4 regions of the Nocardia sp. NPDC003693 genome follow, and region 1 is predicted to be linked to each of the others. Evidence: riboswitches for the same ligand, from Rfam matches in the RefSeq annotation. Region 1 holds a riboswitch; each other region holds the start of a gene.
The links. A riboswitch is a leader RNA that binds a small molecule or an ion and turns the genes downstream of it on or off. The one in region 1 is predicted to bind cobalamin.

Region 1 (7,790 bases):
TGGCCGGGCGATTACCAGAATTGCGACGGCAGGTGAAAGGGGATCTGGGAGGCCGGGGACTCCGCAGGCGCCGGGTCGAGGCCGTGGCGATCGACCTGCTCGATCGCGGGGTGTTCCGAATCGGTGGTGAGGAGTACCTGGCGGAGAACGGCAGTCACGGGCTCGCCACCCTGCTGTGCGAGCACGTGCGGGTGTCGGGGGATGAGATGCTGTTCGACTTCGAGGCCAAAAGCGGTGTTCGGCAATCGATTCGACTCAGCGATCGAGAACTCGCGAAGGCGGTCGCGGCGCTGCTGCGCGGGGCCGAGCCCGGGCGACGGCTGCTCGTGTTCCGTGCGGCGGGCGAAACACACGAGCTGCACGCCGAGCACATCAACACGCGGTTGCGGGAACTGGTCGGTGAAGAGTTCAGCGCCAAGGATATTCGCACCTGGCAGGGAACCGTGGCGGCTGCGCTCGCCTGCGCGCGGTCGCCGGAGCCGGAGTCGGAGGCCGCGCGTAAACGGGCGGAGAAGCAGATCATGACGTCCGTGGCCGACGCGCTGGGTAACACCCCGGCCGTGGCACGCGCCTCCTATGTCGATCCCCGGGTGTTGACGGCGTTCCGGCGAGGAACCACGGTCGCGGCGGCGGTGCGCAGGGCCGACCGCGGCGGCCGTACCGCCGACGAACGGCGCGAGCTGATCGATCGGGCGGTCATCCGTCTGCTGCGCCGGACTCGGTGACCGATACTCAGGCCGAGCCCTCGCGGCGTTCCAGGCCGACGGCGTCGGTCAGTTCGGTGCGGTGGCGGTCGAGTTCGGGGTAGGTCGCGCTCAGCTCGCCCATCAGGTCGCCGAGGGCGTCGGCCAGGGCGTTGAGTTTCTGCTGGGTAGCGTTGTCGGTGCGGGCCTGGGTGTTCTGCAGCAGGGCCACCAGCAGGAAGGTGATGATCGTGGTGGCGGTGTTGATCACCAGTTGCCAGGTGTCGACGCTGGGCAGGAACACGAAGCTGGGGACCCACACGACCACGAGCACCACGCAGAACGCGAAGAAGCCGGCGCGGGCGGCCAGACCGCTTGCGGCGGTGGCGAATCGATCGAAGAACGAGAGGTGGCCCGAGACATCCGAGGGCATCACCTCCGCGTGTTCGCCGTGATGGTCGTCGTGGGTGCCGCTCATCGCATCACCTTCCGAGAACGCGGGCGCGAGTCGCTCGCTCGGTCGCGATGGCAGTACCACCGCTAGCGTCCGGCAAACCGGTTCGGCCTCCGGCGGGCCCGCCGGGGTGACCGGTGAACGGTCACCCCGGCGCGTCGGCGTGCGGGTTGTCGGCCCGGCCGATACGTGGGGTCACACGCCGGGGCGGGGGACGTCGCCGGGCCAGGCGCCGGTCTCGTGGCCGCGCTCCTCGATGAACTGCTTGAAGCGCTTCAGGTCGCCCTGTACGCGGCGGTCCAGAACGCCGAGTTTGTCGCCGACGTTCTCGACGAAGCCCTCCGGGTCGATGTCCATCTGGGTGATCACGCGGGTCGTGGTGTCGTCGATGCGGTGGAAGGTCACCACGCCGGCGTGCTCGGGGCCGCTGTCGGAGCGCCACGCGATGCGTTCCTCGGGGTGCTGTTCGACGATGGTGGCGTCGAATTCCCTTTCCACCGGACCGAAGTGGACCTTCCAGTGGGTGTGGGTGCTGTCGATCTGGTCGACGCGCTCGACACCCTCCATGAAACGCGGGAAGGACTCGAACTGGGTCCACTGGTTGTAGGCGGTGCGGATCGGCACGTTGACGTCGGTCGATGCGGTAACGGTACCCATGGGGGACCTCGCTTCCTGTGTCACGGATGCCGAGGTTCGGCATCAACCGCGTGCTACCCCGGGGGTTCACACGCAAACACGGGGGCGGTGTCAGCGGGCGCGTTCGGCGCGTTCGAGGCGGGTGAAGGCCTCGGCGGGGGTCAGGGGGTCCGCACCGAGGAAGCCGGGGGCGGTGTACTCCAGGAGGTGGGATTCGGCGAGGCCGCCGATGTCGATGGGGGTGAAGCCCGCGTCGCGGATCAGTTCGGTGACAACGTCTTTGGCGAGTTCGTCGTCGCCGGCGAAGAACATGGCCACCGGATCGGCCAGGCCGGCCTGGCCCTGCCTGCCCAGGCGCAGCAGGTCGCCGGCCAGGAAGTGATTGAACGCCTTCACTATTCGCGCGCCGGGCAGGCGTTGCTGTTGCAGCTGACTGCCGGTCAGGCCGGCGGGCAGCTCGATCGGCACGATGTCGGTGAGGGTGAAGATCATGGGGTTGGTCGGATCGATGACGATCTTGCCGGTGAGATCGAGGCCGTGGGCGAGCGCGACGTCGGCGACCCGGTCGAACGGCACCGCCAGCACGATCACGCGGCCGTGGTCGATGGCGTCGGTGACAGACCCCGCCCGCCCACCGGCCCCCAGCGCGGCGTCCGCCGCCCGCTCGGGGTCGCGCCCCGCGAACAGGACGTCGTGCCCCGCGCCGCCCAGCAGCCTGCCGACCGCCGACCCGACCGCGCCCGATCCGATCACTCCGATTCTCACCCGAACCCCCTGGTCCGTAGCCGTGGTGGCAAGTCCGGTGGTCCGCTCCCGAAGGAACGGACATTCCGGTCTCGATGCACCGAAGGTAGGTCGCCCCTACCCCCTGCTACCTCACCCATACCGGGTGAATGCCCCCGCCGGGGGGCGCGGGGGAGCATCACCGTCGAAGCGGCACCGCACCGACCTCGACCCGGACCTACTTCACCCCGATCGGCTTGCCGAAGAACGAGCCGAGCGTCTCGCCGAGGGTCTGGCCCAGCAGACCCAAACCCTCGGGATTCGTTGCCATCAGCGGGGTGTCGGAGACAGCGCACCCGGGGGCGGCGGGCTTGCCGTCGAGGCGGTCGCGCAACCACAGCAGTGCCGTGGTGGAGCCGGAGATCTCGGTGGTCACGTGCTCGCCCAGATGCTCGCGCGTGTACTGGACGCGCGCGGCCGGGTCCTGGCAGTAGGTGTCGACCAGGGTGTTGACCGGTCCGACCGGAATCAGCTCGTCGGGATTGGCCTGCCAGATGAACATCGGCATGTCCGGGGTGGCCTTGCCCATCCGGGTGCGGTCGAGGGTGTCGCGCACGATCGGATTGCGCATCGGATCGCCCTCGGGCACCCGCAGCATGCCCTTCATGTTCGCGAAGGGGAACAGCGCGGTGTTGTACTGCACGCACAGCCCGCCCTTGACGACCTGCAGCGTCTGTCCGAGCAGGTCCAGGTTGCTGTTGAGCAGCGCCCCGAACTCCGGGTACTCGCGGCCGAGACCGATGACGGCGGAGAAGATCATGCCCGCCCAGATCTGACCGTTGCCGATGTCGAGCAGGGGACCGAAGTCGGCGGGCACGCCGCCCTCGGCCGTGCCGACCACGTTGAGTTCGGGTGCGTAGGAAGCCTTCAGCTCGGCGGCGTGCCCGGTCGCGATCGCGCCGCCGGAGTAGCCGTACATGCCGATCCGGGTGTCCGGAGCCAGCCGCATCGGCTCGAAGTCCCGGGCGGCGCGAATCCCGTCGAGGGTGATCCGCCCGGCCAGCGGCCCGGCGCCGAACGCGCTGTCGGGTCCCTGATAGTCGGGAATGACCACCGCCCAGCCCTGTTGGATGGCCGCCTGCGCGATGACGAACTCCAGCGGCGCGACGATCTGCCCGACGGCCGCGGCCGCCGACCACTGCTGCACCGCATAGGAGGGCGCGCAGTAGGCGGCCAGCGAATCCTCGGCCACCTGCATCGAGACGAGCTTGTCGGGTGCGGACCCGCGCGGTTTCAGCACCGTCGCGACGGCCGGAATCGCCTCGCCGCGAGTGTTGTTGGAGCGGAACGACACCTGCCAGGCATCGACGTTGAGCGGGATCACCCCGGCGTTGGCCACGTTGACCTGCCGCGCGGCGATGATCTCACCGGGCGCCTTGCTCGCCACCACCTCGGGGGACGGCCGATAGAAGCCCGGATCCAGTTCCGGGGGCACCGCGAACGCCGGTGCGGGCGCGACCGCGACGGGTGCGGACCCGCCCGGCTCGCCCGTTGCGGTCGCGGTGGTGAACGTGCCCGCCACCGCGGTGAATGCCAGGGCCGCCACGGCCACACGGCCCGGCAGCGACGCGCGCAGCGCCATAGGTCGACTCCATCTGCTCCATGTGAGACCACACTGACTCACATCGAAGGCAGATTATCTTGTACATCACTGTCTAGCAAGAGCCGTCCGAGACAGTGTGCCGCAGTGTTGCCGGTCTCCGTTCCGGCTGCCCCCTCATGGCGCCCGGAACGGAGACCGCGCGTGTCAGAGCAGCTTCCAGTCCTCGAGGCCGTCGTACAGCGGAAGGTCGCGGGCGAGCGTGGAGACCCGCCCGCGCAGCGCGTCGAGATCGGCTCCGCCCGCCAGTGCCGTGGCGATGATGTCGGCGACCTCGGTGAACTCGGCGTCGCCGGTACAGCGGGCAGGTCTTCGGACTCGGGGGCACCGGCCCCGTACGGGGTCCACCTACTGGCCGTCGCTTCCCGGACGCGGGGTCCAGTGCGTGTGACGGCGGTCGTTCCTGCTCACTGCTGCGGGGCAGTCCCGGATTCTCACCGGGTTCCCTCTCACCCGCGGTGGCGTCACCGCCGCGCGGGCTTCGACGCGCGCGATGGGGTCAGGGGCTCCGTGGGCCACATCGCGAGCGAACCAGCTGCGCCACCAGGATAGGCATCGGTGTTCAGTGGCCGGTGCCGGGGGCGTCGCGACCGCCCGGCTCGTGCGCGCCGCCGCGCGCGTAGGTCTCCTCGGGTTCGACGGTGATCACATCGACCACCGCGACCAGTCCGGTGGGAACCACCGCGGCGTCGAAGTGTTCGACGTTCGGGACGAACACCGCCGCGGCGCCGGTGCGGTCGACCGCGACCCGCAGGCGGTGCACCCACTCCTGGGTGTGGGCGTCGAACACCAGGATCTTGGACAGGTCGTACCCGAGCCGGGCCGCGGTGCTGCGGATCAGGCGCTCGTCCCACGGCTGCCGCCCGCCGGAGACGTCCTTGTTCAGGAAACCCAGGGCCTTGGGGCATTCGAACATCACCGGCACCCCCCACCCGAGGCGAGGGGCCGTGGATCCTCGTCGGCGCGCATGCGTTCCATGTCCGGTTCCTTCGGTGTGGATTCATCGAGTGCGCCTGTCGCGCCGAAGATTCGACAAATCGGACGAACCGCTCCGGCGCTGGTCGCTGTATCCAGCGTGCCGCCGCGACCTGCGGCGGACTCACACAATCTGTGGCAGTCTCGATACCGGGGAACCGCTTGAATCGAGGCCGTGATGAGTGAGGAATCGGCTGGAGTCGGCTCGCGAGTCGCGCAGGGCCGCAAGCTCCGGGGGTGGACCCAGGCCCGGCTGTCCATGGAGACCGGACTGTCCACCTCGTTGATCAGCGCCGTGGAACAGGGCCGGCGCGCGGCCACCCCGGCCTTCATCGCGGCGAGCGCGAAGGCCCTGCGCACCAGTACCGCCGAACTGCTGGGGCAGCCGTTCGCGCCGACCAGCGTGGAGGATCGGGAACTGCACGGCGCGATCGCGCTGCTGCGCAACGAACTCGCCGCCTACGACCTGGCCGACTCCGACATCGAGGTGCGCCCGCTCGCCGCGCTAGCCGACGCCGCCATCCGGGCCCGCCGGTACCGGCGCGACGCCGCCGCCCCCAAACTGGCCGCGCTGCTGCCCGCCCTGCTCACCGAAACCCGAGTCCTGGTGCACCGCAGCCACGGTCACGACCGCGATCGGGTGTTCGTCGTGCTGGCCGAGCTGTACTACAACGTGCGCAGCCTCGCGCACAAACTGGGCTACGTGGACCTGGCGGCCAGCGCCGTGGATCGAATGACCTGGGCCGCCACCGCGAGTGGGGATCCGCTGTGGATCGCGGCGAGCCGGTTCCATCGCGCGAGTCTGCTGACCAACGGCGGTGACTGGAAGACCGCGCTCGTTTTCCTGGAGCAGTGCCGCGCCGATCTCGAGGCCCTGCTGCGCGCGGGCACCGACGGAGATCTCATCGCCTGGGGCGGGCTGCATCTGCAGTCCGGGCTGGCGGCCGCGCGGGCCGGGAACCGGGACCTGGCCGATTCGCATCTGGCCGAGGCCGAGTCGACCGCCAAACGCATCGGGCACGATCGCGACGAGGTGCTGGTCTTCGGCCCGACCAACGCGGGCATCTGGTCCGTGGCGCTGGCGGTGGAGCTGATGGACGGCGGGGAAGCGCTGAAAAGAGCCGAGGGACTGTACATTCCGGCGGGCACCCCGCGCTCGCGGTCCGGGCACCACTACATCGATCTCGCTCGCGCCTACCTGCTGCACGGTGACCGCGCCATGGTGCTGGACGCGCTGCACACCGCCAAGGGCATCTCGCCCTCGCTCACCCGCTACCACCCGATGGTGCACGAGACCATTCGCGTGCTGGCCCGGCAGGATGCCCGGCGCACCGATGGAATTCGCGGTTTCGCGGCCTGGTGCGGGGTGACGGTGAACGGCTGAGCGACCCCCGTACACACCTGTGCCCGAGCCGCCCCCGGAAGGTGGGGCGCTCGGGCACAGGCGATTTCAGTGGTTAGGGGTCAGCGCACCGATCGTCGCGTGACCAGGTTGACCAGGAGCAGCAGGATGACGGCGCCGCCGAGACAGGTGAAGAAACTGAACCAGAGACCGCCGCCCTCGACGTCGACATCGAAGAGCTTGAGCAGGAAGCCACCGAGCAGACCGCCGATGACACCGACGACGATGTTGAGCAGGATGCCCTGCTGAGCGTCGGTTTTCATGATCTTGCTGGCAATCCATCCAGCGAGACCGCCAATGATGATCCACCCGAGAATACCCAGACCGAGCATGATGTTTCTCCTTCTATCAGCGTCGCCGAGATCGCCGGCGCTCACTTCCTCACATACCCGCCGCGGGGGAAACGATGCGGGGGTACCGCAGAATCCCGGGTGGCGCGCTGCGTTTCAAGCTCCGAGCAGGGGGAATGCCGGGAGCGACAAGATTGCGATCGAAGGAGATGCTCGGTGTCCATCGCGCTGGGAAACCCGGACGGATCGGCGCTGGAATGCGTCGCGGTGGCGTTGGGATGGGACGCATCGGACCTCGATCTCGTGGTTCACCCCGACGGCACCCTCGAACCGGGGGTGCGGGTCGACTTGAACGTTGCCGCACTGCTTTTCAGTGCTGATGATCAGTTGATGGACGCCGTGTACTACGGGCAACTCTCCTCGCGGGACGGGTCGGTCCGTCACACCGGAGACAATCTGACCGGTGAGGGGGCCGGCGACAATGAGGTCATAGTCCTGGACCTGGCTCGCCTGGCCCCGGAGGTCACGACGGTCATCGTCGTGATCACATCGTACTCCGGTCAGAGTTTCTCGAACATCGCAAACGCGTACTGTCGTCTGCTCGATGCCGGAACCGATACCGAGATAACCCGGTACCTGCTCAGCGGCGGCCCGCACACCGCGCTGGTGATGGGCAAACTCGAACGCACCCCGGGGTTCTGGGCGTACGAGGGCATCGGCGTCGGCATCCCCGCGCTGCACGCGGCCGAGGCGGTGCCGTACGTCCTGCAGTACCTGCACAGTCAGGCCGCGCAATGATTTCCACGAACGGAAATCGACCCCGTTAGGTTTCCGAAATCCCGGGTATCCGAAGAGTACGAAGACGATCCGTAATAGCCGGTGACGCCGGGTATTGGACGAAGGATTCGATATGAGAACATATCGGGACGACGGGAGAACGCGCGTGGTACGCAGCTCGGGTGGTATC
Region 2 (7,790 bases), on a different contig from region 1:
ATGCAGTTTCGCCGCCAGGAACGCGGTATCGGAGTCGAGGTCCGGTGAGCGGTGGTGGCCCTCGGGGAACGAGGCCACCCCCACGTGGAAATCGCCGAGGTCCCGCACGATCCGCACGAGCTCGTCGGCGTACTCGACCCCGTCCGGGTGCCGGGACCACGCTCCCAGCGGATCACCGGGCGGATCGCCGCGCAGCACCAGAACGTTGCGAATCCCGCAGTCGGCGTAGGACCCGATCAGGGCGCGCAATTCGCCGATGCTGTGCCCGACCGCGGTCAGGTGCGCGACCGGCAGCAGCGTCGTCTCCGAGGCGAGTTGCCCGGTGATGCGCGCGGTGCGGTCCTTGGTCGAACCGCCCGCGCCGTAGGTCATGGAGACGAACGCCGGGTGCATCCGCTCGAATTGCCGTACGGCGCGCCACAATCGGGCCTCACCGACCGCGTCGCGCGGCGGATTGAACTCCACCGAGAACGGCACCCGGGCCCGCCCGTGAATGCGCAGGCTGTCGACGACCGATCCGGCACCGGTCGCCCTGGCGGACGTGCCACCGGACGGTCCGGTCGTGAGATGGGCCCGTCCTGGGATGGAGTACATGTTCGCCTCAGCGCAGCGCGTTGACCGCGGTCACCAGGTTGCGCAGCGAGGCGATCACCTCGTCGTTGCCGCGCGTCTTGAGACCGCAGTCCGGATTCGCCCAGAGACGCTCGGCCGGAACGGCTTTCAGCGCCAGCGCGAGGGACTGCTCGATCTCCTGGGCGCTCGGCACGCGCGGGGAGTGGATGTCGTACACGCCCGGGCCGACACCGAGGTCGAAGCCCGCGGCGTTGAGGTCGTCCAGGACCTCCATGTGCGAGCGCGCGGCCTCGATCGAGGTGACGTCGGCGTCCAATCCCGCGATGGCGCCGATGATCTCGCCGAACTCCGAGTAGCACAGGTGGGTGTGCACCTGGGTGGCGTCGGCGACGCCAGAGGTGGCCAGGCGGAACGCGTCCACCGCCCACTCCAGGTACGCGGCCTGATCGGCCTTGCGCAGCGGCAGCAGCTCGCGCAGCGCGGGCTCGTCGACCTGGATCACCGCGATACCGGCGGCCTCGAGATCGACCGTCTCGTCCCGGATGGCCAGGGCGATCTGCCGCGCGGTCTCCGAGCGCGGCTGGTCGTCACGCACGAACGACCACGCCAGGATGGTGACCGGACCGGTCAGCATGCCCTTGACCGGCTTGGTGGTCAGCGACTGCGCGTAGGTGGACCACTCCACGGTCATGACCGCCGGGCGCACCACGTCGCCGTAGACGATCGGCGGGCGCACGCAGCGGGTGCCGTAGGACTGCACCCAGCCGTTCACGGTCGCGGCGTACCCGTCGAGCTGCTCGGCGAAGTACTGCACCATGTCGTTGCGCTCGGGCTCGCCGTGCACCAGCACGTCGAGGCCGATCTCCTCCTGCAGCGCGATGACCTCGGCGATCTCCGCGCGCATCCGGTTGTCGTACTCGGCCTGATCGATCGTGCCCTTGCGCAGTTCGGCGCGCGCCACCCGGATCCGGGAGGTCTGCGGGAACGAGCCGATCGTGGTGGTCGGCAGCAGCGGCAGGTTCAGGCGCTCCTGCTGCAGCACACGGCGCTCGTCGGCCGGGGTGCGGCGGATGGCATCGGAGGTCAGCTCGGTCAGGCGCGACCGCACCGACTCCACGCGCAGGCGCGGATCGGCCTTGCGGTCGGCGACCGCGGCGCGGGCGATCGCGAGCTCGTCGGCGACCGCGGCCTCACCCTCGGTGAGAGCCGTTGCCAGGACGCGGATCTCGGCGATCTTCTCCTCGCCGAACGCCAGCCAGGAGCGCAGGCGCGCGTCCAGGTCGGTCTCGGGCGCGAGGCTGTAGGGCACGTGCAGCAGCGAGCACGAGCTCGACACGGCCACCTGGACACCGGCCGCGCGCAACGCGCTCAGGCGGGGCAGCGCGTGATCGGGATCGACCCGCCAGATGTTGTGGCCGTCGACGACGCCCGCCACGATCAGCTTGCCGGTGATCGCCTCGGCGGCGGCCACGTCCGCATCGCCACCGGCGACCAGGTCGACGGCGATGCCCTCGACACCGGTCTCGGCCAGCGCGGGCAGGGCCGCACCCAGGCGACCGAAGTAGGCCGCCACCAGGATGGCCGGGCGCGCCGACAGCTCGGACAGCCGCTGGTAGGTGCTGCGGACCGCCGCGAGTTCGGCCTCGGTCAGATCGGTGACCAGCGACGGCTCGTCGATCTGCACCCACTGCGCGCCGGCCTCGGCGAGCTGACCCAGGAGCTGCTCGTAGAGCGGCAGCAGATCGGCCAGCCGGTCCAGCAGGTCACTGCCGTCGAGGGACTTGGCGAGCTTGAGGAAGGTGATCGGGCCGACCACGACCGGGCGGGCCGGAACACCCAGCGCCAGCGCCTCTTTCAGCTCCGCGAGCGGCTTGGCCGGGTTCAGCGCGAACTGGGTGGTCGCCGACAGCTCGGGCACCAGGTAGTGGTAGTTGGTGTCGAACCACTTGGTCATCTCCAGCGGCTGCACCTCGGCGTTGCCGCGCGCGGCCGCGAAGTAGCGGTCCAGCTCGTCGGCGATGCCGGCCACCCGCTCGGGCAGCGCGCCCAGCAGCACGGCGGTGTCGAGCACCTGGTCGTAGTAGGAGAAGGTGCCCACCGGCACCGAGTCCAGACCGGCGTCCCGCGCGGCGGTCAGCTGGGCGGTGCGCAGGTCGGCGGCGACGGCGTGCAGGCTCGCGGCGTCCTGGCGTCCGGCCCAGTAGCCCTCGATCGCGCGCTTGAGCTCGCGATTGGGCCCGATGCGCGGGAGCCCCAGCACGGTGGCGGTAAAGGTGTTGTGCGGGTTCGACATTGATGAACTCCAGAGGTCAGCAGCAGATGACCGCCACCCATACGGAACGCACACCAATGGAGCCCTGGAAGCATCGATCCCGTGCCCGGGTTCCACTCGGCGTAACGCCCAATCCACGAGGCGACGACCGCCGGATACGGCGTATCCGGCGCAACGGGCAGGTCTTCGGACTCGTGGGCATCGACCCGGGAAAGGGTCGGCCCCCGGCGCTCGGGCCCGGGGCTGGTCCTACTGACCGTCGCTTCCCAGGCATGATTCATGCGCCCAGTGCGGGTGACGGCTGTCGTTCCCACTCACCGCTGCGGGACAGTCCCGGATTCTCACCGGGTTCCCTCTCGTCCCCGGCGCGCGAACACGCCCTGGACTTCGACGCCAACGGACGGGTCAGGGGCTCCTCGACTCCGCCGCCGGCGAACCAGCTGCGTGGCGAATATAGCGAAATCCGCAGGATCCACCAACAACCGTGTCGCGATTCACGCGGATCGGGTCGGCGGGGGCGTGCATGGGCAAGCCAGGAATCTCGTCCGAATGCGTTCTTCCACAGTGCTTTCCGACAGCCGACCATCCTCCGGCAGATGTAACCGGCTGCGGCGAATCGCCCGGCCCGGGCACCGATCGAGCCCCGGACCGGTCTGCGTCGGTCCGGGGCTCGTTCGGGGTGTCTGCCATGGTGATGACTCAGCATGATGCGACGGTCGGGACAGTACCCGCGACGACGCGCCGCCCAGTGGGCACTGTGGTCCAGGACACGCACCCTGGCCAGTGGCTGTTCCCGTGGGGCGCGGCGGGGCGCGCGGGCGCCGACCGCCAGTCGCATCGGCCTCGCGCGGGACCGCCCGGCCTCCTAACATTTGTCGGTGTCGTCCGATTCACCGTCGCCGCCGTCCAGGTCCGCCCGTCAGCGCGCACGCCTGCGCTTGCCTGACCGCCTGTCCCGGATCGGTCATCGACCGGCAGCAGGTACGACGTAGTCGGCGTACGGAATCGCCGACTGCCAGATTCGATCTCGAATCGATCGAATATGAGCGGTAATCACCGGGTCGGTGGTGGTGGCCAATCCGGCCCCTGCCCCGGTCGGGGTGAAGACACTGAACGCGACCAGGTCGTCATCGAAGATCCACCAGTCGTCGCCACCGAGCAATGCAGGATCGACCAGATGCCTTGGAACGTACCGAATCTCTTCGCCAGCCAGGGCATTGAGGCGTGCGATGTGCAGCGCGAACCGAGTGTAGTCGGTGTGCGGTTCGGTGACGACCCGGACGCGCCGCACGATCTTCCCGGCCGCCGTCGCCTCGCGCACGACGTTCGACCAGTCGGCGAACCACGCGTAGTCGTCGGGTTCGCCCGCCAGGAAGACGCGGAACGGTTCATCCTCCTCCGGGGTGCTGTAGGCGTCCTGCAGTTCGAGATGAACCGCTACGGACCACCCCCTACGGAACAGTCGAATCGCGTCCTCACCGTGGTGCAGCAGCATCCCTGCGAATCTCCTTCCTACAGGTATTTCGATGCTCATCTCATGGTCCGGCGTGTCCCTGAGCGAGCGCCGCGGGGTCGGTCACCGGGAAACCGTTCGCAGGCATCTACGGAATGAATTTCGCCGTCCGGTCACCCAGCGGTCGGCCCTGGGGCTCGCGGGTGCGGCGGGCTGTTCGAGCCCCCTCGACGGACTTCGATGGCCGTTCGGATCACGGTGCGGGCTGCGTCGCCGGTGAGGGACTGCCTTGCCAAGACGTCGAACGCTCTGCCGTACAGGGCGATTTCCCGAGGCTGAGTGATGGTGATGCTCGCTGTGTGCCCCTCGACCTTGACCAGGCGGTCATCGAACATGAAGAAGTTCTCGACGACCACCCGGCCCTCCGCGGCGCGTGGAACGATGCCCAGCGTCACACGCGGCATCCCGATCAGCGAGTAGAGCCGATCGAGCTGACCCAGCATGACCTGCTGCTCACCGAAGCTGGTGTAGAGCGCTTGTTCGGCCATGAGGAAGTGGAATCTCTTCCCCTGGGCGTAGAGAATCCGTTGGCGTTCCATCCGTTTCGAGACGGCCACATCCAGGTCGTCCGGAATCTCGTAGAAGTCGATGATGTTCCGCATGATCGCGGACGCGTAATCGGCCGTCTGCAGTAGACCCGACACGATCGCCGGTTCCCAATTGCGAATCAGCGTCGCCTGCGCCTCAAGCCTGAGGGTGTGCTGCTGGCGGCGTCTCATCCCCGTTCCCAGCGCTTGCCGCCACTCGACGTATGCCGAGTCGACGTTGTGCAGGGTCGCGAGGAGATCGTCCAACTGGTCGCCTGCGCCGGTATGACGGCAGTAGGCCCGCAGATCGGCGTCGGACGGGCGGATCACGCCGTACTCGATCTTACTGACCTTGCTCTCATGCCATTTGGAGAGGCGGGCGAGCTCCCGGCCGGACACCCCTGCACGACGCCGAATCTCTCGAAGCCGCTTGCCGAGAGCCGCACGGCCCTCCTCGATCGGGTTCGTCACTGACGTGTGGTCACCCGGCAGTACTCGTCGAACGGTGTCGTCAACGGCCACAGGCGGTCGCGAATACCCCTGCAGTAGGCCGCGATTGCCGGGTCGGTGGTCACCGCGGAACCGCCTACTGCCCTGCCTTCACAGTCGGACAGGTTGAACACCACGGTCTCGTCATCGACGAGCCACCAGTCATCGGGCGGCACCTGCCCTGCGAGATGGCGAGGCAGGTATCGGATGTCTTCGCCCGCTTCCGTGTTCAGCGCGGTCAGCTCCAACAACCAGCGCTGGTAGTCGCTGTGCGGTGTTGTCACAACCCTGATCCGCGACACCGAGACACCGTGCGCAACTCTGTCCTGAACGAAGTCGTACCAGTCCTGGAACCAAGCCCTGAGATCGAACTGCTCCCCACGTAAGAAGCACTGCAGTGGTTCGTCCTCGGACTCGACTCCGTACGAGTCACGCACTTCCAGGTGAAAGATGCTGTGCCGCGCCGCGCTGAGCAGTTCAGTCGTGGGCAGGAACTTCACCGAAGAACGTCCTTTCCGATTTCGGCACCTCGATCGCTGTTTCGTAGTCTTCCATGTCGAGTCGCGCAACGGTCGGGAGATCGGTCACCGGCCGACCGGTGAGCGTGAACGTACCCCGCCCCGTGTCGACCATCGTCGCTCCCACGAACGTTCGCGGCTCCGCGAATCCGAGCAGGGCATGGGGAATTTCGATGGTTTCGGGACTTCCAGTCTTCCACCCCACCAGCAGGTAGCTGCCCTCATCCGTCGCGCAGAGTGCAGGACACCCCTCCTTGCCCGAGCCGGTCTTGCCAAGTACTCGAAAGCCCATGATCTTGCCTCCCGTGACTTGCGTGTCGCAGTTTGCACCGCCCTCACTACAGGGTCCTACGGATAGGCCATTTCCGTTGCTGAACAACAGGTTTTTTGCAAGTCCTTGCAAACTTGTTGTGCTGGATACAAGCCTCTTCGTACCGTCGATCTCGACCGCGCGTGGCCGGCGTGATCACTCCATCCCCGAGTTCTTCACAGCGACGACAGGGGCACCGATGCCACTCACCGAGACGCAGGCCACAGTGCTCGCGGCACTGGCCACAGTTGAACCCGCACGAACGCTTACGATCCGACAGTTGTGCGAGAAAACCGGTTTCACCAGATCCAGCACCGGCTCGGCGGTCAAAGCACTTGCCGTATCGGGACTGGCCCGCAGCACCCAGCGAAGTCCCGCAGGCTGGCGTATCACGTATCTGGGTGAGTCCCTGATCCGAGCATCGGCCTACAGCGACTTCCGCGAGCCGAACCTCGGAGGCGATGCGGCGTGATCACCGACGGCGAAGGCAACGACTATTCCGCGCTCGAACACTTCGAGTTCACGCGCCCGCGAGGCTGGATCCAATTCGCCGACGGCTCATGGGAGCCGGTGTGGGCGGACGGATCGGTCGGCGACACGGCCGTGACGTACCCCCACCAGGGCTCGAACCTGGGACCCGCCGCTTAAGAGGCGGCTGCTGCTACCAACTGAGCTATAGGGGCATGCGGCACCATCGCGTGCTGCCGCTCGCCGATCCGGCAGGATTCGAACCTGCGGCCTCCTGGGCTTCAACCAAGCGCTCTGCCAACTGAGCTACGGACCGTTGCCCGCCCGAAATATATGGGCGGGTTTGAAATTGGAAGCGGCGGTCGGATTCGAACCGACGACCTACGGGTTATGAGCCCGTTGCGCTAACCTAACTGCGCCACACCGCTATCGATTGCATTCCTGAAGGAACACAGCGGAAAGTTGAGGAGTCGAACCCCCGGGACACTATGCCCGCATCCGGTTTTCAAGACCGGCTGACCTCCACAGGCCGGAACTTTCCTTTCCCGCCGCCCCGTCGGGTTTGCGGTGAAACAAGATTCGCAGCAACCGGCTGAACCTGCAATCGAATTATCGCGGGCGTCGAATCCACACAGGGCCGGCGTGCACGCATATACCATTCGGAGTCAACCGATTTCGCACAGCACTTGTTCACCGCCACCGGCGCGTGCTGCGCCGCGCAGCGCCAGGACACACTGATCAGGGGACGGCTGGATTCTCTGGCATCCCGGGACCCGGGTGTTCGATCAAGCCGATGCCGCCGATGCGTACGGCGACCAAATGCACGGGCGCCCAGGCGAGGTCCCAGTAGAGCGCGCCGACCGAATCATCTGACTCACCGATTTCAGCAGCCCCAATTCTGCTCTCGCACATCTCCGGGCTGGGCGGCAAGGAAAGGTGATATCAGTGCGAGCAGCTCGCGTGGCCTGTCCAGCGGGATGATGTGACCGCAATCCGGGATGAGGCGCCCTTCGAGGGTGTCGGTGATGGGGCGGAGCTGGCGTTCCACGGCATCGCCGACCGGGTGGGAGCCGATCACCAAGGTGGGCACTGTGAGGCGGGTGGTCGTCACGGCTTCCTC
Region 3 (7,790 bases), on a different contig from region 1:
GCCCTCGGGAGCGGCCGGCCCGGCGCTCGGGGCCGGGGCGGCGACTTCGGCGGTGAGTCCGGCGGCGGCCAGGCGCTGCTTGAGCAACTCCAGGCGTGCGGCGGTCTGCGATTTCATTTCGCTCCCAACGTCGAGGCGGCGGTGGTGGAGGCGGGCACGAAGGCGTCCGAATCCGGTGCGCGGTCGAAGCTCTCGTACCCGGTCGCGTTCTCCCGCAGGATCTTCCAGTCGCTGACGATGTCGATCAGCTCCCCGCGCGCCCACAGCGGCGCCTGGTCCTGGAAGTGCGGCGAATCCGGTGCGCCGCTGACGCCCAGCGGCACGATCCAGCGGCCCGCGTCGCGGTCGTCCAGATCCCAGACGTACCGGGCGGCGGAGCCGACGCTGCACAGGTGCGAGAAGCCGACGGCGCTGGCGTTGGCGAACACGGTCTCGGCGTCGCCGCCCAGCGGCAGCGGGACGGGGCGGATGGCCGCGTTCAGTTCCGGATGCTTGACGCCCGCGCCCACCAGATCGAAACCGTGGATGGGCGCGAACAGGTGCACGCTGCCCCAGGCCGGGGTCTGCTCCTGACCCGCGAGCTTCGCCGCGGTGGCGTCCAGAGCGGCGGTGAGCACGCCGGCGACATCCACCCCAAGCGCCGGCGCGTTCGCCACGACCGCGTCCAGGGCCGCGCCGATGCGGGTGCCCGCGACGAACCACGGGGTGAAGGTGGGCCCGAACGGGTGCCCGGCGGCCAGACCCGCGAACGCGGGCGCGGCGGTGAGGCCGCGCACGAAGTTCGCGCGCACCTCGGCGTACACGTACGCCTCGGTGCTGTCGGCGCGCATCGCGCGATCCCAGGTCAGCAGGCGGGCGCGCACGGCCTCGGCGTCGGCGCCGAGTCCGGTGAGCGTGCCCAGCAGCTCGGTGAGCGCGTCGGACTCCTCGAGTTGCACGTCGCCGTGGATCCGCTCGCAGTCCGCGCCCGAGACGTTCGCACCGTCCGCGAGCAACGCGTCGATGCGGTCCGCCCGGGAGGACGGCGCGCACTCGGTGGTGATGGGCTGCAACGGATCCGAGTCGCAGATGCGCTGGTTCGCGATCACCGAGTAGGTGTCCACCCCGGCGTCGAAGGACTCCTCGAGCACCGAGGCGGGACGGTAGCCGCGCCACCGGTAGCGCTCGTCCCAGCCCGGGACCGGCAGCCAGTAGTTCTCGTCGGCGCGGTCGGGCATGGCGCCCACCACGTGGTGGGCGAGGCGGCCGGTGGTGTCGGCGATGACGATGCGATTGACCGGCTCGGACCACCCGGCCAGGGCCTGTTCGACGTCACCGACGTTCGTCGCGAACAGCAGGTCGATGGCGGCGTCGAAGGTGACGTCCGGATCGCTGAGCATCGGGGTGCGCAGGCTCACCGCGAAGGCGTCCTCGGGTCCGCCGAAGACGACCCCGCCGTTGCCGGTGGTGATGATCTCCACGCGCACCGGCTCGCCGCCGCGCACCCGGATCTCCTCGAACCGGGACTCGACGGCCTCCGTCCCGCCGGGCGTTTCGGCGAGCACGCCGTCGCCGGTCCGGGTGAGCTTCTCGACGTACAGGTCCTGGTAGTCGCCCATGGCGTTGGTGATGCCCCAGGCGACGGTGCGGGTGTGGCTGAAGTGCGGAAGCGCGGGCACGCCCGCGAAGGAGAAGCCGACGACGTCGAATTCCGGTGCGGCCAGGTGGAACTGCTGGTAGATGCCGGGCAGTTCCAGGAAGCGGTGCGGGTCGCCGGCGATCAGCGGGGCGCCGGTCGCGGTGCGGGCCGCGGCCACGCCCCAGGCGTTGCTGCCGGAAATGGCGTCGCCGAAGGAGGATTCGGGGGCCGGCGCCGGGGCGGCCGGGGCCGGGATCAGGTCCAGCAGCGCGGCCAGGAACGCCTCGTCCGGGACGCCGGGCACGTTCACGGTGGCGTCGTCGACGCCCTCGCAGTCGAACAGCGCCAGCGCGGCCGGGCCGAGCGCGCGCACCGCGTGCACGCGCCAGAGCTTGGTGAGGAACCGGCCGAAGAGCACGTTGTGGATGATGAACACCGCGATGGGCGTCCACGGCTGCCACGGCGCCGGGCGGTGATCGAGCCCGGTGAGCTCGATGGCCTCGGCGGTGTCCAGGGTGCTGTTGACGCCATCGACGTAGGCGCGCACCAGTTCCCGCGTGCGCGGGCTCGATCCGTCGTAGATGCGCTTGGCGGCCACGTCCAGCTGGGCGCGGCGGGCGAAGCGGTCCCAGCCGACGGTGTCGGCGCCGAAGACCTCGGCCGTGCGGCCCTCCGCGCGCAACCGCAGGAATTCCAGCTGCCAGGCCCGGTCGAGCCCGCAGGCCCGGCCCTGACCGAACAGCGCGCCGGCGGCGGTGGTCGCGGTGATGTGCGCGATGCCGTGGGCGTCGCGCAGGATCTCCACGTCCGGGGTGTACTCGCTCACGAGACCGCCACCTCGTCCCGCAGTTCCAGCGGCGAGGGCAGGGGCCGGTGCGCCGCAATGGGATTCACGAGCTCGTGCGCGTCGTCGACCAGGGTCGAGTACGAGTCGCCGAGGTTCACCATGCGGCGGTTGTTGGTCAGCTGCAGCCGGTTCATGTGGATGGCCTTGAAGGTGGGCGCGAACATGTCCCACTTGGCGAAACGCTCGGCCAGCTCCGGGTGCAGGTCCTGGAACCCGGCGACGCTCTCGGCCACCACGGCCCAGAAGTCCTGATCGGCGAGCAGACCGCTGGAGTGGAAGATCGCGGCCAGGTGGCGCAGGAAGTCGTCGAAGACGTCCGAGAGCACGCCCATGTTGCGGATGTCGTCGGTCGCCTCGGCGAGGGCGCGGTGGCAGGACTCGGGCAGGTCGGCGGGAGCGCCGAAGATCGACACCTCCTCGCCGAGGTCCTTGAGCATGGCGCGCACCGGAACGCCCTTGTCCAGCACCAGGATCAGGTTCTCGCCGTGGGGGGAGAACTTGAGTTCGTACCGGTAGAGCAGGTACACGATCGGGTGCAGGTAGGACCGCAGGTACCGGCGCAGCCAGTCGCCGGCCTCGAGACCCGACTCGCGAACCACGGCCGCCAGGAAGGAATCGCCGTGGTGATCCACGTGCAGCAGCGCCGCCATGGTGGTGAGCTGTTCGCCCTCGCGCACCAGCGGGACCGGGCTCTCGCGCCACAGCGCCGCGAGCAGCTTGCGGTACTCCGAGCCGGGCTGAGTGATCGAGGTGTAGCTGGGGCTGCGGTACCCGATGGCCGCGACCTCGTACAGCATCTCGAAGTCGAGCGACTTCAGGTACTCGTCACCGCGGACCAGGCCGCGAATCCAGTCGTTGATCAGCGGGGTGTTGCGCATGTAGTCCGCGGACATGCCGCGGGTGAATCCCATGTTGACGATGGAGAGCGCCATCTTGACGTAGTGCCGGGTGGGGCGGGTGGTGTTGAACAGCGTGCGGATGGACTGCTGCGGCTGGTACAGGTCCGGCCCGGTGCCCAGTTCCACGATCTTCTGCTCGGCGATGTCGACGGCGTAGACGCGGGAGATCTTCTCGAGCCACTGCCACGGGTGCACCGGCATGTAGTAGTACCGCGCCGGATCCAGGCCGCGGCCGGTGAGCACCGCCGCGAAGCGGTCCAGGGTGTCCGCGCCCAGTTCCTCGCGCACCACCGAGTCGTAGTCCACGCCCTCGACCGCGGCGAACTCGCAGTGCTCGCGCCGGACCGCGACCCAGGTCAGCGCGAAACGCGAACCCCATTCGGGCGCATAGTTCTCCACGTCGTGGACGCTGAAGCCCAGCCGGCCCGCGTTGGCCACGATGCACGGATGACCCTCGGTCATGGTGCGCTCGATGGTCTGGAAGTCCGCGACCGCCAGCTCCGCGGCCGCGATGCGCCGATCGTCGGGGCGATTCGCGCTCATGAGCAGGGTGTTGGTGAACTCCTCGAGGTATTCCGGCAGCGCGTCGCGCGGAATACCCAGGGAGCCACTGAGATCGATGACGAGCTGGGTGGCGTCGATGCGCGCGGGCTCGCCGTCGCGGGTGCGGCGCAGCGACGACTCGTCGATGCACCAGCTGTCCAGGGACAGCACCTCGGCGCGGAAACCGTATTCGGTCAGGCCGTCATCGGAGTGCAGTACGTAGACGCCGGGGGTCAACTCGACGGGGTGCACGAACCGCTCGTGGCAGAACTCGGCCAGAATCTTGGTCGCGATTCTTCTCTCGTAGGTCTGCCAGAACGCGGATAGGGATGCGGAAGCTTCGGGGCTGGTCAAAGCACTACCTTCTCAGGAGTTCGCGAGCTGGAAGTCGGTCGCCAGGGACCGGCCGTTGTCCGTGAGCCGAATGAAATCGGCACGGGTGCAGTAGCTCAGGCGGGCGATCTTGTCGGCCACCGGGAAATCACCCGCGACCTGGAAGCCGACCGCGGCGTTGAGCTTCTGCACGTGCAGGTTCCGGTGATCCGGCTCGACCACGACCCGTTCGGCGCCGCACTCGAAGAAGGCGGTGCGCATGATGTGCAGCATGACGTTGCCGGTGAAGCCCGGCAGCCTGCGCTCGCTGTTGGACACCAGCAGGTGCATGCCGATGTCACCGGCCGCGTGCTCGTATCCGGTGCCCGGCTTGGCCAGATCACTGGTCTGCGGGTTGTACAGCTCGAACAGGAACTGCGGCTCGTCCTCGAAAGCGCCGATCCACATACCGAATCGCGGATCCGGGTCGGACTTGGCGACGCGGATCAGATCCTCGACGTCGGCCGGGGTGCTCTCGAGCATGCCCCAGTACGCCGACTTGGGGTGGATGAGCCACCGATGAGCGGTCTCGGTGTCACGTTCGATATCGATGGGCCGGGCGGTCAGCTCGTAAACAGCTGGTTCGGCAACTCCATCGGTACCCGGACTCGTCTCGGGACGAGCAACCACCATCAGAAACCCTCTCGCAGATCCACATTCGCGAGTTAGGGTAACCTATTTTATTAGGGTGGGCTAACCCGAAAATCGCAGCGGGTCTCTCGCAACACGCGAGCAATAGCGGCAGGCTTTCAGCATCTACGGCCGGCCGCGGGGCGTAACCGCTGATCAGCGTACACTTACGTAGTAAACGTAGCCTAACCTCATCCGATTTAGGTTAGGCTAGCGTAACGCAGATCTCAGAGCCAGCCGATTGCCGGGCCGGGCCGGGATTTCCGGACCCGCCGCCGGTTTCTCAGGCGCTCAGCGGCGCCGCGGTGACCCGGTAGCCGAGATTGGTCAGCACCTCGGTCGTCGCCTTGGCGAAATTGAGGGTGATGAAGTGCAGACACGGCGCGCCCTCGTCGATGAGACGCTGCGCCATTTCGGTCGCGATCTCGATGCCCTCGGCGCGCACCGCGGCCCTGTTCTCTTCGGGCCCATCCCCCGCCGCGCGCCGCAACCGCGCCAGCACGGCGGGCGGGAGCTCGCGGCCGGACAGCTCCACCGCGCGCTGCACCGTGCGCAGCGAGGTGATCGGCATCAGCTCGGGAATGATCGGCTTCGCGCCCTCGACCGGGTCGTGCGCGGCCACCCGATCCCGCAGTCGCAGATAGTGCTCGACGTCGAAGAACATCTGGGTGATCGAATAGTCGGCTCCGGCGCGGAGTTTGGCGACCAGGTGCGCGGTATCGGTGGCCAGGTCCGGTGAGCGGTGATGGCCCTGCGGGAACGAGGCCACCCCGACCTTGAAATCGCCGAGATCGCGCACGATGCGCACCAGTTCCTCGGCGTACTCCACACCGTCGGGGTGCCGCTCCCACGCCCCGAGCGGATCGCCCGGCGGATCACCGCGCAGCACCAGGATGTCGCGGATGCCGCAGTCGGCGTACGAACCGACCAGGGCGCGCAGTTCGGCGATGCTGTGGCCGACCGCGGTCAGGTGCGCCACCGGCAGCAGGGTGGTCTGCTGGGCGAGCTGGCCGGTGATGCGGGCGGTGCGGTCCTTCGTGGAGCCGCCGGCCCCGTAGGTCATGGAGACGAAGGCCGGGTGCATGCGCTCGAATTCCCGGACCGTGCGCCACAGCCGGGCCTCGCCGGCGGCGTCACGCGGCGGATTGAACTCCACCGAGAAGGGCACTCGCGCACCGGAATGGATGCGCAGGTTCTGCACGACCGAGGCGCGCGCGGCGGCCAGGGGCGCGACGCGGGCGGTGCGTTCGATCGGCGCGCGGCCGGGCACGGCCGCGAATGTATTGTCCGGGTTCGTCATTGGTGAGCTCCATGGTCAGCATGCCGATGGCCACCTCATCGCGAGTGCACGCTGAAAGGAGCCCATGATGTGGCGTCGTGTGACGCCCGGTTCCGCTCGGCATGCCACCCGGTCCACGAGGCGACAACCGCCGGACACGACGTATCCGGCACAACGGGCAGGTCTTCGGACTCGTGGGCATCGACCCGTGACCCGGGTCGGCCCCGGCGCTCGTGCCGGGGCTGGTCCTATCGGCCATCGCTTCCCGGGCAACGCGCCCAGCGCGGAATGACGGCTGTCGTTCCCACTCACCGCTGCGGGACAGTCCCGGATTCCCACCGGGTTCCCTCTCGCCCCGCGGCGCGCGAACGCGCCACCGGGCTTCGACGCCTTCGGACGGATCAGGGGCTCCTCGATACCGCCTCCGGCGAACCAGCTGCGCAGGCGAATATAGCGAAGTGGTACCGCCGCCGACAACCACACCCCTTCCCGGCGCGTCCCGGCGTCGCCCGGCCGCGTGTCACGGCGCCGACGCGCCCGGACGGCCGCGTAGTCTGCGTCCGTTCCGAAGCCGCTGATCAGACCCTGGAGAAGCCATGAATTGGGAAGCGTGGCAAGAAAGTTGGGATCGCGGACCTGCCGACGCTGTTGCGCCCCGGCGGGCTGCTCGTCAACGCCGATCACATGCCCGACCCGGGGACCCCGCTACTGAACGAGCTGGACGAGCGGATCCAGCGCGGACATCAGGAGCGTGTGCGCTCGGAGGGCGTGCCGGATTGGGAACGGTGGTGGGCGAGCATCGCCGACGATTCCCGGCTGAGCAACGAACTGGCCGCCAGTCGCGCCATCCTGGACAACCGGCAGCAGGGCGTTCCGCAGACCCTGGACTGGCATCTCGACCGTGTCCGCGCGGCGGGGTTCACCGAAGCCGGGGTGGCGTGGCGCTCGATCACCGACGCGGTGCTCGTGGGCGTGCGCTGAGGCGCGGGGCCGCACCGGTTTCCACGCGCGCCGCCCGCGCGCTCATTACCGCGCAATTACGGTTTCCTCACTGTTAGCTCGTGACTCCTATCCGGCGGAGTGCACTCCTTCACATTCACGGAAGTGGCGGCATCGAATCACGGTATCGCCAGCAAACTTCCAGGACACGCCCGCCGTGTGCTTCGCCAGGACAGCGCCGACTCCCGGGGTTAGTATTCCGTCCCGTCGGTAACCCCCAATTTGCCTAATTGAAGGCGGTTTTCATGACAAGTACCGTGCCGCAACCGGTGGCACTGGGCGACGAGGCCGCTCGGACACTCGCCAATGCCACCAAGACCGTTCCGCAGATGGAGTCGATCACCCCGCGGTGGTTGGTCCATCTGCTGAGCTGGGTGCCGGTGGAAGCCGGTATCTACCGGCGCAATCGGGTGACGCACGAGCAGACCGTCGACATCAAGTGCGACAACTACGACGAGTCCCCGCTGCCGGAGACCTTCATCGACTACGAGAAGGATCCGCGCGAGTACCGGCTCAAGGCCGTGCACACGATTCTCGACGTGCACACCCGGGTCTCGGACCTGTATTCCAGCCCGCACGACCAGATCTCCCAGCAGCTGCGCC
Region 4 (7,790 bases), on a different contig from region 1:
GGATTCCAGGTCGTGGGTGATCACCAGCAGGGTGATCGCGGTGGTGCGCCGGACCCGGGTCAGGGTCTCCAGCAGCAGGCCGCGGGCGTGGGCGTCCAGGCCGGTGGTCGGTTCGTCCAGGACCAGTAGCGCCGGACTGCCGAGCAGGGCCTGGGCGAGCAGGACACGTTGCTGCTGACCGCCGGAGAGCTGGTGCGGGTAGCGGCGGGCGAAGGCGCGATCGCCGGGCAGGCCGACGCCGCGCAGCGCCTCGGCGATCGCGGCGTGGTCCGCGGAAGCACCGTGCAGTCCTGCCATTTCGCGCAGGGCCGCGCCGATCCGCAGGGCCGGATCGAGACCGGTGGCCGGATCCTGGGGCACGTAGCCGACCGAGCGGCGGCCCGGCCGGCGATCCAGGCCGACCGTGCCCGAGGCCGTCATCCCGGCGGGTAGCGCGCCGAGCGCTGCCAGGGCGAAGGTCGTCTTGCCCGCACCGGAGGGACCGATCACCGCCAGGCCAGCTCCCGCGGGCACCTCCAGCGAGATGTCTTCCAGCACAGGCGTTCCACTCGCGTCGCGAACGGTGAGCCCGGCCACCGACAGGCCCGTGCCGGTGGGCGCGTCGACCGGCCGGGGCGGCACGCTCGGCGGCGCGACGGCGTCGTTGGCCCGGTCGGTCACCATGTTGACCGAAACCACCAGCACCATGATCGCGAGCGCCGGGGCGAGCACCGACCACGGCTGCACCGAGAACCCCGGCCGATTCTCGGTGATCATCAGCGCCCAGTCCGAGGACGGCGGGCGCATGCCCAAACCGAGGAAGCCGCTCACCGCGACCAGCGAAATGGTCGCCGACATCCGCACGCCCGCGTCGGCGAACAACACCGCGCGGAGATTGGGCAGCACCTCGACCACGGCGAGCCGCCACAGCGGTTCGCCCCGGGCGCGCGCGGACTCCACGTATCCCGACGACGCGAGTTCCAGCACCCGCGTGCGCACGATCCGGATGATCCACGGCACCGACGCCAGCGCCGCGGTCAGCGCGATCGCGATCGGCCCCGCGCCCACGGCCGTGGCGATCACGGCGATCAGCAGGAACCACGGGAGCACGATGATCGCGTCGGTGGGCCGGGTGATCCAGCGATCCCAGCCCCGGCGCAATCCCGCGAGCAGCCCGAGCCCGACACCGAGCGCGTAGGCCACCGCGAGCGCGGGCAGCGCGATCGCGAGCAACGGCAGCCCACCGTGCAGGACGCGCGAGAACACGTCGCGACCGACCACGTCGGTCCCGAAAAGATGCTCCGCCGAAGGCGATTGGAACGGCCGCCCGGCCGACACGGTCGGGGAGTGCGGCGCGAGCACGGGCCCCAGCACGACGAGCAGCAGCAGCGCCGCCAATACCGGCAGCCACAGCGAACGAGATCGACCCCTCATACCCGCTCCCCCAGCACCGCGTGCCGCGCCCGCGGGCTCACCAGCAGCGTGCACAGATCCGCCAGCAGATACACCCCGATCCCCACCGCCGCCAGCAGCACGGCCGCCGACTGTACGAACGGGAAGTCGCGAGCCTCGATGGCGCGCAACAACTCCTGCGAGAGCCCGGGAAACGCGAAGAGCGTCTCAACCACCGCGACACCGCCGATCAACCCGACCACCGACCCCGCCAGCGGATGCAGGGAGGCCGACAGCGCGTTGGGCGCCACGTGCCGCAGCATGAGCCGCGCCCCGCCGATTCCGTTGAGCCGCAACGTCCGTACGTACGGGCTCGCCATGACCTCGGTGGTCTGCGCGCGCACCATCCGCACCGGATGCGGCAGCAGCCCCAGCAGCAGGCAGGTCACCGGCAGCACCAGAATCTCCGGCCGGCTCCACACGCTCGCCCCGGTCGGCACCAGCGACACCGCGGGCAACAGCCGCAGCGAGAGCGACACCGTGGCCACCAGCAGCACGCCGAACACGAAGGAGGGCATGGATTCCACCGCCAGCGACCCGACACTGATCACCCGATCGGTACGGGTACCCGGGCGCGCACCCGCCAGCAGGCCGAGCCCGAGCGCGATCGGAATCAGCAGGGCCGCGGTGAGCGCCGCGAGCGCCACGCTGTTGCCGACCCGGCCCAGCAGCACCTCGGCCACCGGTCGGCCGGAGATCAGCGAGTCGCCGAAATCGCCGCGCACGAACCCGGCGACCCACTCGGCGAACCGCACCGGCGCGGGCCGGTCCAGCCCCATGTGCGCACGCAGGGCGGCCAAGCGCTCCGGGGTGGGATCACCGCCGCCGGTGCGCGAGGCGACGACCGTCGCCGCGTCCGAGTCCAGTGTCTCGAACAACCCGAAGACCAGCAGCGCCACGACGAACAGCACGACGATCCCGCCGCCGGCCCGCCGGGCGGCATAGCCGATCACGACCGGCGAATCATTGCTCGGCCAGCCAGGTGGTCGCGTAGTTCGCCCAGTCGTCGGTGCCCGGCACACCGTCGCGCACCCCGCCCACGTGCACGCGGGCCGCGTCGGGCCGCTTGGCGAAACTGTGCAGGATGTACCCGCCCTCGTCCCAGAGTTCGCGCTGCAGTTCGCGATACAGCGTGGCCCGGCGCGCCGGATCCATGGCCGCGCGCGCCTGCGCGAACTTGGCATCCCAGCCGGGCCGCTTCCAGCCGGTGCCGTTGCTCGGCGAATCACTGGTCATGGTCTGGCCGTAGAAGTAGTCGAGACTGTAGTTCCACCAGCCGATGTGCGACAGCGCGGCCTTGCCGCTGACCTGGGAGAAGTAGGTGTCCGCCGGCACCGATTCGAGCTTTATCGTGATGCCCGCGGCCTTGGCCTGCTCGGCGAACAGCGTCGCGGATTCCAGCATGCCGGGGAAGCCGTCGGCGGTGGGCAGGGTGACGGTGAGATTCTCCTTGCCCGCCGCCCGCAGCAGCTCGCGCGCCTTCCGCGGATCGTAGGCGCGCTGGGGCAGATCGGCGTCGTAGAAGGGCGCGCCCCTACCGTAGATGTCGTTGCCGAGTTCGGCGTAGCCGTAGTACACCGAATCCACCATGGCCTGCCGGTCCACCGCCAGCCGCATGGCCTGGCGCACCCGCACGTCGTCGAACGGCGCGGTGTCCACGCGCATCTGGAACGCGCCCATGAGACCGGCCGGCGGGGTGACCACCGTGATGTCGCTGTCCCCGGACAGGTTTCGCGCCTGCAGATACGAGATCTCGTGCACCACATCGGCTTCCCCGGACAGGAAGGCGTTCACCCGGGCCTCGGTCTCGGCGATCTGGATGATCTCCACCTCGTCCAGGAAAACCTGCCCGTCCCAGTACTTCTCGTTGCGCCGCAACAGGGTCCGGTCGCCCGGAGACCACTTGACCAGCGCGAACGGCCCGGTGCCCACCGGCAGCACCGACCCGTCGATGACGCCGGTGCCGTCCTTGACGATGTAGCAGTACCAGCCCGCGAGCACCGAACCGAAGTCCGCCAGCGGCGTTTTCATCTGCACCGTCACCACGAGATCGCTCTCGGCGCGGGTGCGCGACATGTCGACCGCGGAGAGATCGCCCGAGGAGTTCCGGGCCGGGTCGAGCATGCGCTGGAAGCTCCACAGCACATCGCGCGCGGTCAGCGGGGAGCCGTCGCTGAACAGCACGCCCGGCCGCAGCGTGATGCGCCATTGGCTGCCATCGGCATTCGGCACGACCGACTCCGCCAGCCGGTAGCGCAGCGTCAGGTCGTTGTTGTAGGCGACGAGCTTGTCCCAGACGTTCTTGGACACCGCGCCGCCGGCCGAACTCCCGGCCTGATGCGGATCGAGCACGTCCGCGCTCGCCGAGCGCCCGGCGATCACCGTCCGCAGGCGGCCGCCCGGCCGGGGCGGGCCCGAGGCCGCGGTGCGTGCACCGGTGTCCGAGCCGCAGCCCGCGAGAACGCCCGACGTGCCGAGCAGGACGGCCCCGAGCGCGCCCGCGCTGCCGAGCAGGAATGTGCGGCGGCCGACATCCGGCCGTCGCGGTGTGTAGTTGTTCATCAATCCTCGTTGGTGTGATCCCGATACCGCGGGCGCAGGTATCCTGGCTCCCGGATCGACACACCCCGCCGGCCTTCCAACCTGGGCAGGTCGTGACCATATTTCGGCGGATTGCTCCCCGGTGACAGTTGCGGGACAGCCCCGGATTCACACCGGTGTTCCCTACGCCGGGTACCGACCCTACGGGACGGACCGGGCGCGCGGGGGACGCCCGCCGGACGGGCGGCAGCGGCTCGGTCGCGCCGCCGGGCGCGGCTATTCGACCACGGCGGGCGCCGCGCAGCTGTCCGGAACCGCGACGAGCGAGCAGGTCACCGGGTACCGCGTGGGCTTGTAATCGCTCGGGACTCCGCCGCGCGCGGTGATGTCGCGGTAGGCGGCGACACCGTCGGTGGGATGGCGGGTCAGGCTCGGATCGTGCTGGGCGTCAACGGTGTACAGGCCGAAGCGGGCGGAATAGTCGCCCCATTCGTAGTTGTCGGTGAGGCTCCAGTAGTTGTAGGAGACCACGTCGACGCCGTCCGCTTTGGCGCGCTGCAGCCAGTAGACGGTGTCGCGCAGATGATCGCCGCGGGTGTAGCCGTCGTCGCGACCGCCGTCCGGGCCGGTGGCCAGACCGTTCTCGATCACGCGAATGGGCTTGCCGGGGAACCGCGCCGCGATGTGGCGGAGCACGTAGTAGATGCTCTCCGGGGCCTGGGTGCTCTTCCAGAACTCCCCGGTCGCGCCGTACGCGGCGGACAGGTCGGTGACCGAGGTGGAGTAGTAGTGATCCACGCCGATGAAGTCCAGGCTCTCGCGCATCTGTTCCGGGAACAGCTGCTCCAGCCACGACTGCACGCCCGGGATCGGGATGTACGCCAGGTTGGAGGAGACCTGCGCGTCCGGCTGTACGGAGTGGATGTGGCGGTAGATGTCCCGGTGCGCGGCGACGATGCCGGACACCATCGCGCCCGCGTTCTCCGGGCGCAGACCGCCGTACATGAGCTCGCGCCGGACGTATTCGGTCGGCTCGTTGAAGGTGATCCACAGCGGGCGCGCCCACGCGTAGCGATCGACCACCCGCCGCGCGAAATCGACCAGTTCCGAGGACATCTCGGGTCGATTCCAGCCGCCGCGATCCACCTCCCATCCGGGATGGACCCAGTGGTTCAGGGTGATCATCGGCCGCATGCCGGAGCCCACGATCCGCGCGATGACCGCGTCGTAGAACGCCCACCCCGCCGGATCATCGCTCCCCGGAACGGTTTCCACGCGCGACCACTCGACCGAGGTGCGATAGATCCCCACCCCCAGACTCCGCGCCCGCTCGATGTCGGCCGCGTAGTTGTGGAAGAAGTCGACCGAGTTGCCGATGGGCTCGCGCACCCGGCCCTGATCCCCGTACCGCAGCCAGTTGCTGTCGGGGCTGTAGCCCTCGGACTGGAATCCGGACTGCGCGACACCGAACTCGAAGTCGTCGCCGAGCCCCGGCACATCCGCACCCGCCGGCCCGGCGCCCACCACGGTCATCGTCGCGATCGAGAAGGCCGCGGCCACCCCCGCCGTACACAGTTTCGACCACCGCTGCCGCACTTCGATCCTCCGGTCCACCGAGCTCTACCGATACACCGATGCATCCGGATGCATCGGTGTACGCGGAAGTATGCTGCGCGCCCGCGATGTGCGCCAGGGATCGCGAACAAGATTCCGGTACAGGCGAATCCCGGTGCGCGCGCTCAGCCCCGATCGGCCGGGGTCGCCGACGGCTGCAGCAGGCGTTCCTCGAGTGCCGCCACCTGGGCCGCGACGCGTTCGTGCTCGGCGAGGTGCACCAGATCCGCGAACGCGCGATCGACACCGGAGTCGGCGATGGCGCGTTCACAGCGACGGGCCAGCTCGTGCCGATCGGTACCGGGCGGCACCGTGGGCTGCAGGGTGAGCTCGGCGATAACGCCCCGCGAGCGCAGGACACGGCGGATCGAGTCCGCCATCGTGTCGATGCCGACGAACGCGGGGACCGTGGAGACCGCGCCGTCGGCGTCGAGGTAGCGCAGCTGGATCGGCTGCACCGGCGTGCCGGTGTCCACCGCGGCCTGGAACAGCGCGGGCCGCAGGTGACCGTGGGCGCGACCGCACCAGGTGGTGCCCTCGGGGAAGATGCCGACGCGCTCGCCCGCGCGCAGGCGGGACGCGATCTCACCGATCACGCCGGGCAGGGCGCGCAGGCGTTCGCGTTCGATCGGGATGACGCGGACCTTGCGGGCGACCGCGCCGAGCACCGGCCAGTCGATGAGGTCGGCGCGGGCGACGAAGGAGGTCGGCTCCACCGCGGACAGCGCCATGACATCGGTCCAGCCGATGTGCGGGGCAACCACGAGGACCCCGCTCGGGGTGTCGCCGGGTGCCCGATTGTCGATCACGCGGACGCGAATTCCACAGCAGTGCAGCAGTGTCCGCGCGTAGCGGCTCTGCAGGGCCGGACGGCGGCGGCGCGGGGTGAGCACGTGCGCCAGCGGGAACGAGGCCAGCACCGCACCGAAACCGACGATGCGGGCGGCCATCAGCAGCACGCTCGCCTCGGGTGCGGTGCGCACGCACTCGGGACCGCAGGGGCTGTGCGGCATCCACGCGTGGGCGCCGGATTCAGCGGGCGGACAAGACAATCCGGCCGTTCCGGTGGAAAGCAGGGCAGGCATCATGATTCATCACCGGGCATCCATACTGGCGACCGCGGACTGCAGGCGCTCCAGGTAACGGGTATTGACGGTCGAAAGCCCCAGCAGCGCCACGAAATCCGCGACCGCGAAGTCGGGGTCGTGCGCCGGTTCGCCGCAGATCTGCGCGTTGAGGCGCAGGTAGCCGTTCATCAGCGCGGGCAGCTTGGGGCGCGCCGGCGGCTCGATCTCGTCGAGGGTGCGGCCCTCGACGACGACCGGGTTGTACGGGCGCACACGGCGTTCCGGCTCCAGGCCGTGCTTGCGCAGGATCAGGTCGCGCACCCCGCGCACGTTCGCGCCGGGCCGATCGCCGGGCTCGGGAACCATCGGGACCGAGACGCAGCCCATGATCCACTCGTAGCCGGTGAGCTGGATGTAGTGCAGGATGCCCGCCCACATCAGGGTCAGCACCGAGCCGTTGCGGTGATCGGGCACCACGCAGGCGCGGCCCATCTCGACCATCCGGTTGCCGACCGGATCCAGTGCGCCCAGGTCGAATTCGGTGGCGGTGTAGTAGCCGCCGGCGGCGGTCACCTTGTCCGGGGGCAGCATACGGTAGCAGCCGACGAACTGATCGGTGAGTTCGTCGCGAACCAGCAGGTGGTCGCAGTGATCGTCGAAGCGATCGGCGTCCAGGCCGGCCGGGTTGGCGGGGATGGCGAAACCCGGCTCGTTGGCGAACACCTGGTAGCGCAGCCGCTGGGCGGCCTCGCGATGCTCCGCATCGGAGGAAACGACCAGGGAGTATTGCGAACGGCTCTGGGTGCGGGGCGGTTCCGGGCGCGAGAGGGGGGCAGACGCTGCGGGGAGCAGGCTGGACTTCGACACTGCCGTGCTGGTCATGCTGTTGATCAAGCCAGGCTCAGACTGCGCCGGAGCGACCGCCAGATGGCGGGTCGATGCCAGTCCGATGAACGCGTCGGGGCCCGCACCCGGAGTTCATCGGATCGCTTCCGAACGTTCCCTACCAGGACAAACGCTCGTATTCCGGGTGGGTACGGCGTGTGTTCCGGACACCCGCGACGCCGGTCGGCGGGCGTCCGGCGCACCGGCCGGGCGCGTCCGCGACTCCGGTCGGCGGGCCGAGATCGCGAGCCT

Region 2: it holds a riboswitch for cobalamin, as region 1 does, so the genes downstream of both, metE (5-methyltetrahydropteroyltriglutamate--homocysteine S-methyltransferase) here and ACWDOP_RS17150 (serine hydroxymethyltransferase) in region 1, are expected to answer to the same signal.
Region 3: it holds a riboswitch for cobalamin, as region 1 does, so the genes downstream of both, ACWDOP_RS11450 (methylenetetrahydrofolate reductase) here and ACWDOP_RS17150 (serine hydroxymethyltransferase) in region 1, are expected to answer to the same signal.
Region 4: it holds a riboswitch for cobalamin, as region 1 does, so the genes downstream of both, ACWDOP_RS15215 (ABC transporter substrate-binding protein) here and ACWDOP_RS17150 (serine hydroxymethyltransferase) in region 1, are expected to answer to the same signal.

Annotation. Positions count from the first base shown of each region.
Region 1 is NZ_JBSFNO010000013.1:169,119-176,908, reverse strand. It holds gene ACWDOP_RS17175 (DNA topoisomerase IB) at 1-725, shown strand, start outside; gene ACWDOP_RS17170 (low affinity iron permease family protein) at 733-1,161, opposite strand; gene ACWDOP_RS17165 (SRPBCC family protein) at 1,333-1,794, opposite strand; gene ACWDOP_RS17160 (NADPH-dependent F420 reductase) at 1,885-2,538, opposite strand; gene ACWDOP_RS17155 (lipase family protein) at 2,735-4,138, opposite strand; partial or broken gene ACWDOP_RS17150 (serine hydroxymethyltransferase) at 4,304-4,450, opposite strand; cobalamin riboswitch at 4,443-4,628, opposite strand; gene ACWDOP_RS17145 (hypothetical protein) at 4,719-5,072, opposite strand; gene ACWDOP_RS17140 (helix-turn-helix domain-containing protein) at 5,310-6,515, shown strand; gene ACWDOP_RS17135 (GlsB/YeaQ/YmgE family stress response membrane protein) at 6,596-6,865, opposite strand; gene ACWDOP_RS17130 (TerD family protein) at 7,040-7,621, shown strand; gene ACWDOP_RS17125 (hypothetical protein) at 7,734-7,790, shown strand, end outside.
Region 2 is NZ_JBSFNO010000029.1:98,723-106,512, forward strand. It holds gene ACWDOP_RS27640 (methylenetetrahydrofolate reductase) at 1-594, opposite strand, end outside; gene metE (5-methyltetrahydropteroyltriglutamate--homocysteine S-methyltransferase) at 602-2,866, opposite strand; cobalamin riboswitch at 3,026-3,200, opposite strand; gene ACWDOP_RS27650 (DUF6879 family protein) at 3,810-4,340, opposite strand; gene ACWDOP_RS27655 (helix-turn-helix domain-containing protein) at 4,472-5,356, opposite strand; gene ACWDOP_RS27660 (DUF6879 family protein) at 5,353-5,874, opposite strand; gene ACWDOP_RS27665 (hypothetical protein) at 5,852-6,184, opposite strand; gene ACWDOP_RS27670 (MarR family transcriptional regulator) at 6,402-6,674, shown strand; tRNA gene ACWDOP_RS27675 (tRNA-Lys) at 6,812-6,885, opposite strand; tRNA gene ACWDOP_RS27680 (tRNA-Phe) at 6,914-6,986, opposite strand; tRNA gene ACWDOP_RS27685 (tRNA-Met) at 7,021-7,098, opposite strand; tRNA gene ACWDOP_RS27690 (tRNA-OTHER) at 7,125-7,211, opposite strand; gene ACWDOP_RS27695 (alpha/beta fold hydrolase) at 7,554-7,790, opposite strand, start outside.
Region 3 is NZ_JBSFNO010000007.1:161,375-169,164, forward strand. It holds gene ACWDOP_RS11430 (condensation domain-containing protein) at 1-117, opposite strand, end outside; gene ACWDOP_RS11435 (penicillin acylase family protein) at 114-2,444, opposite strand; gene ACWDOP_RS11440 (IucA/IucC family protein) at 2,441-4,261, opposite strand; gene ACWDOP_RS11445 (GNAT family N-acetyltransferase) at 4,274-4,912, opposite strand; gene ACWDOP_RS11450 (methylenetetrahydrofolate reductase) at 5,193-6,209, opposite strand; cobalamin riboswitch at 6,369-6,537, opposite strand; gene ACWDOP_RS11455 (hypothetical protein) at 6,873-7,169, shown strand; gene ACWDOP_RS11460 (family 2A encapsulin nanocompartment shell protein) at 7,433-7,790, shown strand, end outside.
Region 4 is NZ_JBSFNO010000011.1:158,999-166,788, forward strand. It holds gene ACWDOP_RS15205 (ABC transporter ATP-binding protein/permease) at 1-1,413, opposite strand, end outside; gene ACWDOP_RS15210 (ABC transporter permease) at 1,410-2,384, opposite strand; gene ACWDOP_RS15215 (ABC transporter substrate-binding protein) at 2,395-3,993, opposite strand; cobalamin riboswitch at 4,028-4,186, opposite strand; gene ACWDOP_RS15220 (family 1 glycosylhydrolase) at 4,249-5,505, opposite strand; gene ACWDOP_RS15225 (lysophospholipid acyltransferase family protein) at 5,712-6,671, opposite strand; gene ACWDOP_RS15230 (GNAT family N-acetyltransferase) at 6,681-7,535, opposite strand; gene ACWDOP_RS15235 (S-adenosylmethionine:tRNA ribosyltransferase-isomerase) at 7,789-7,790, opposite strand, start outside.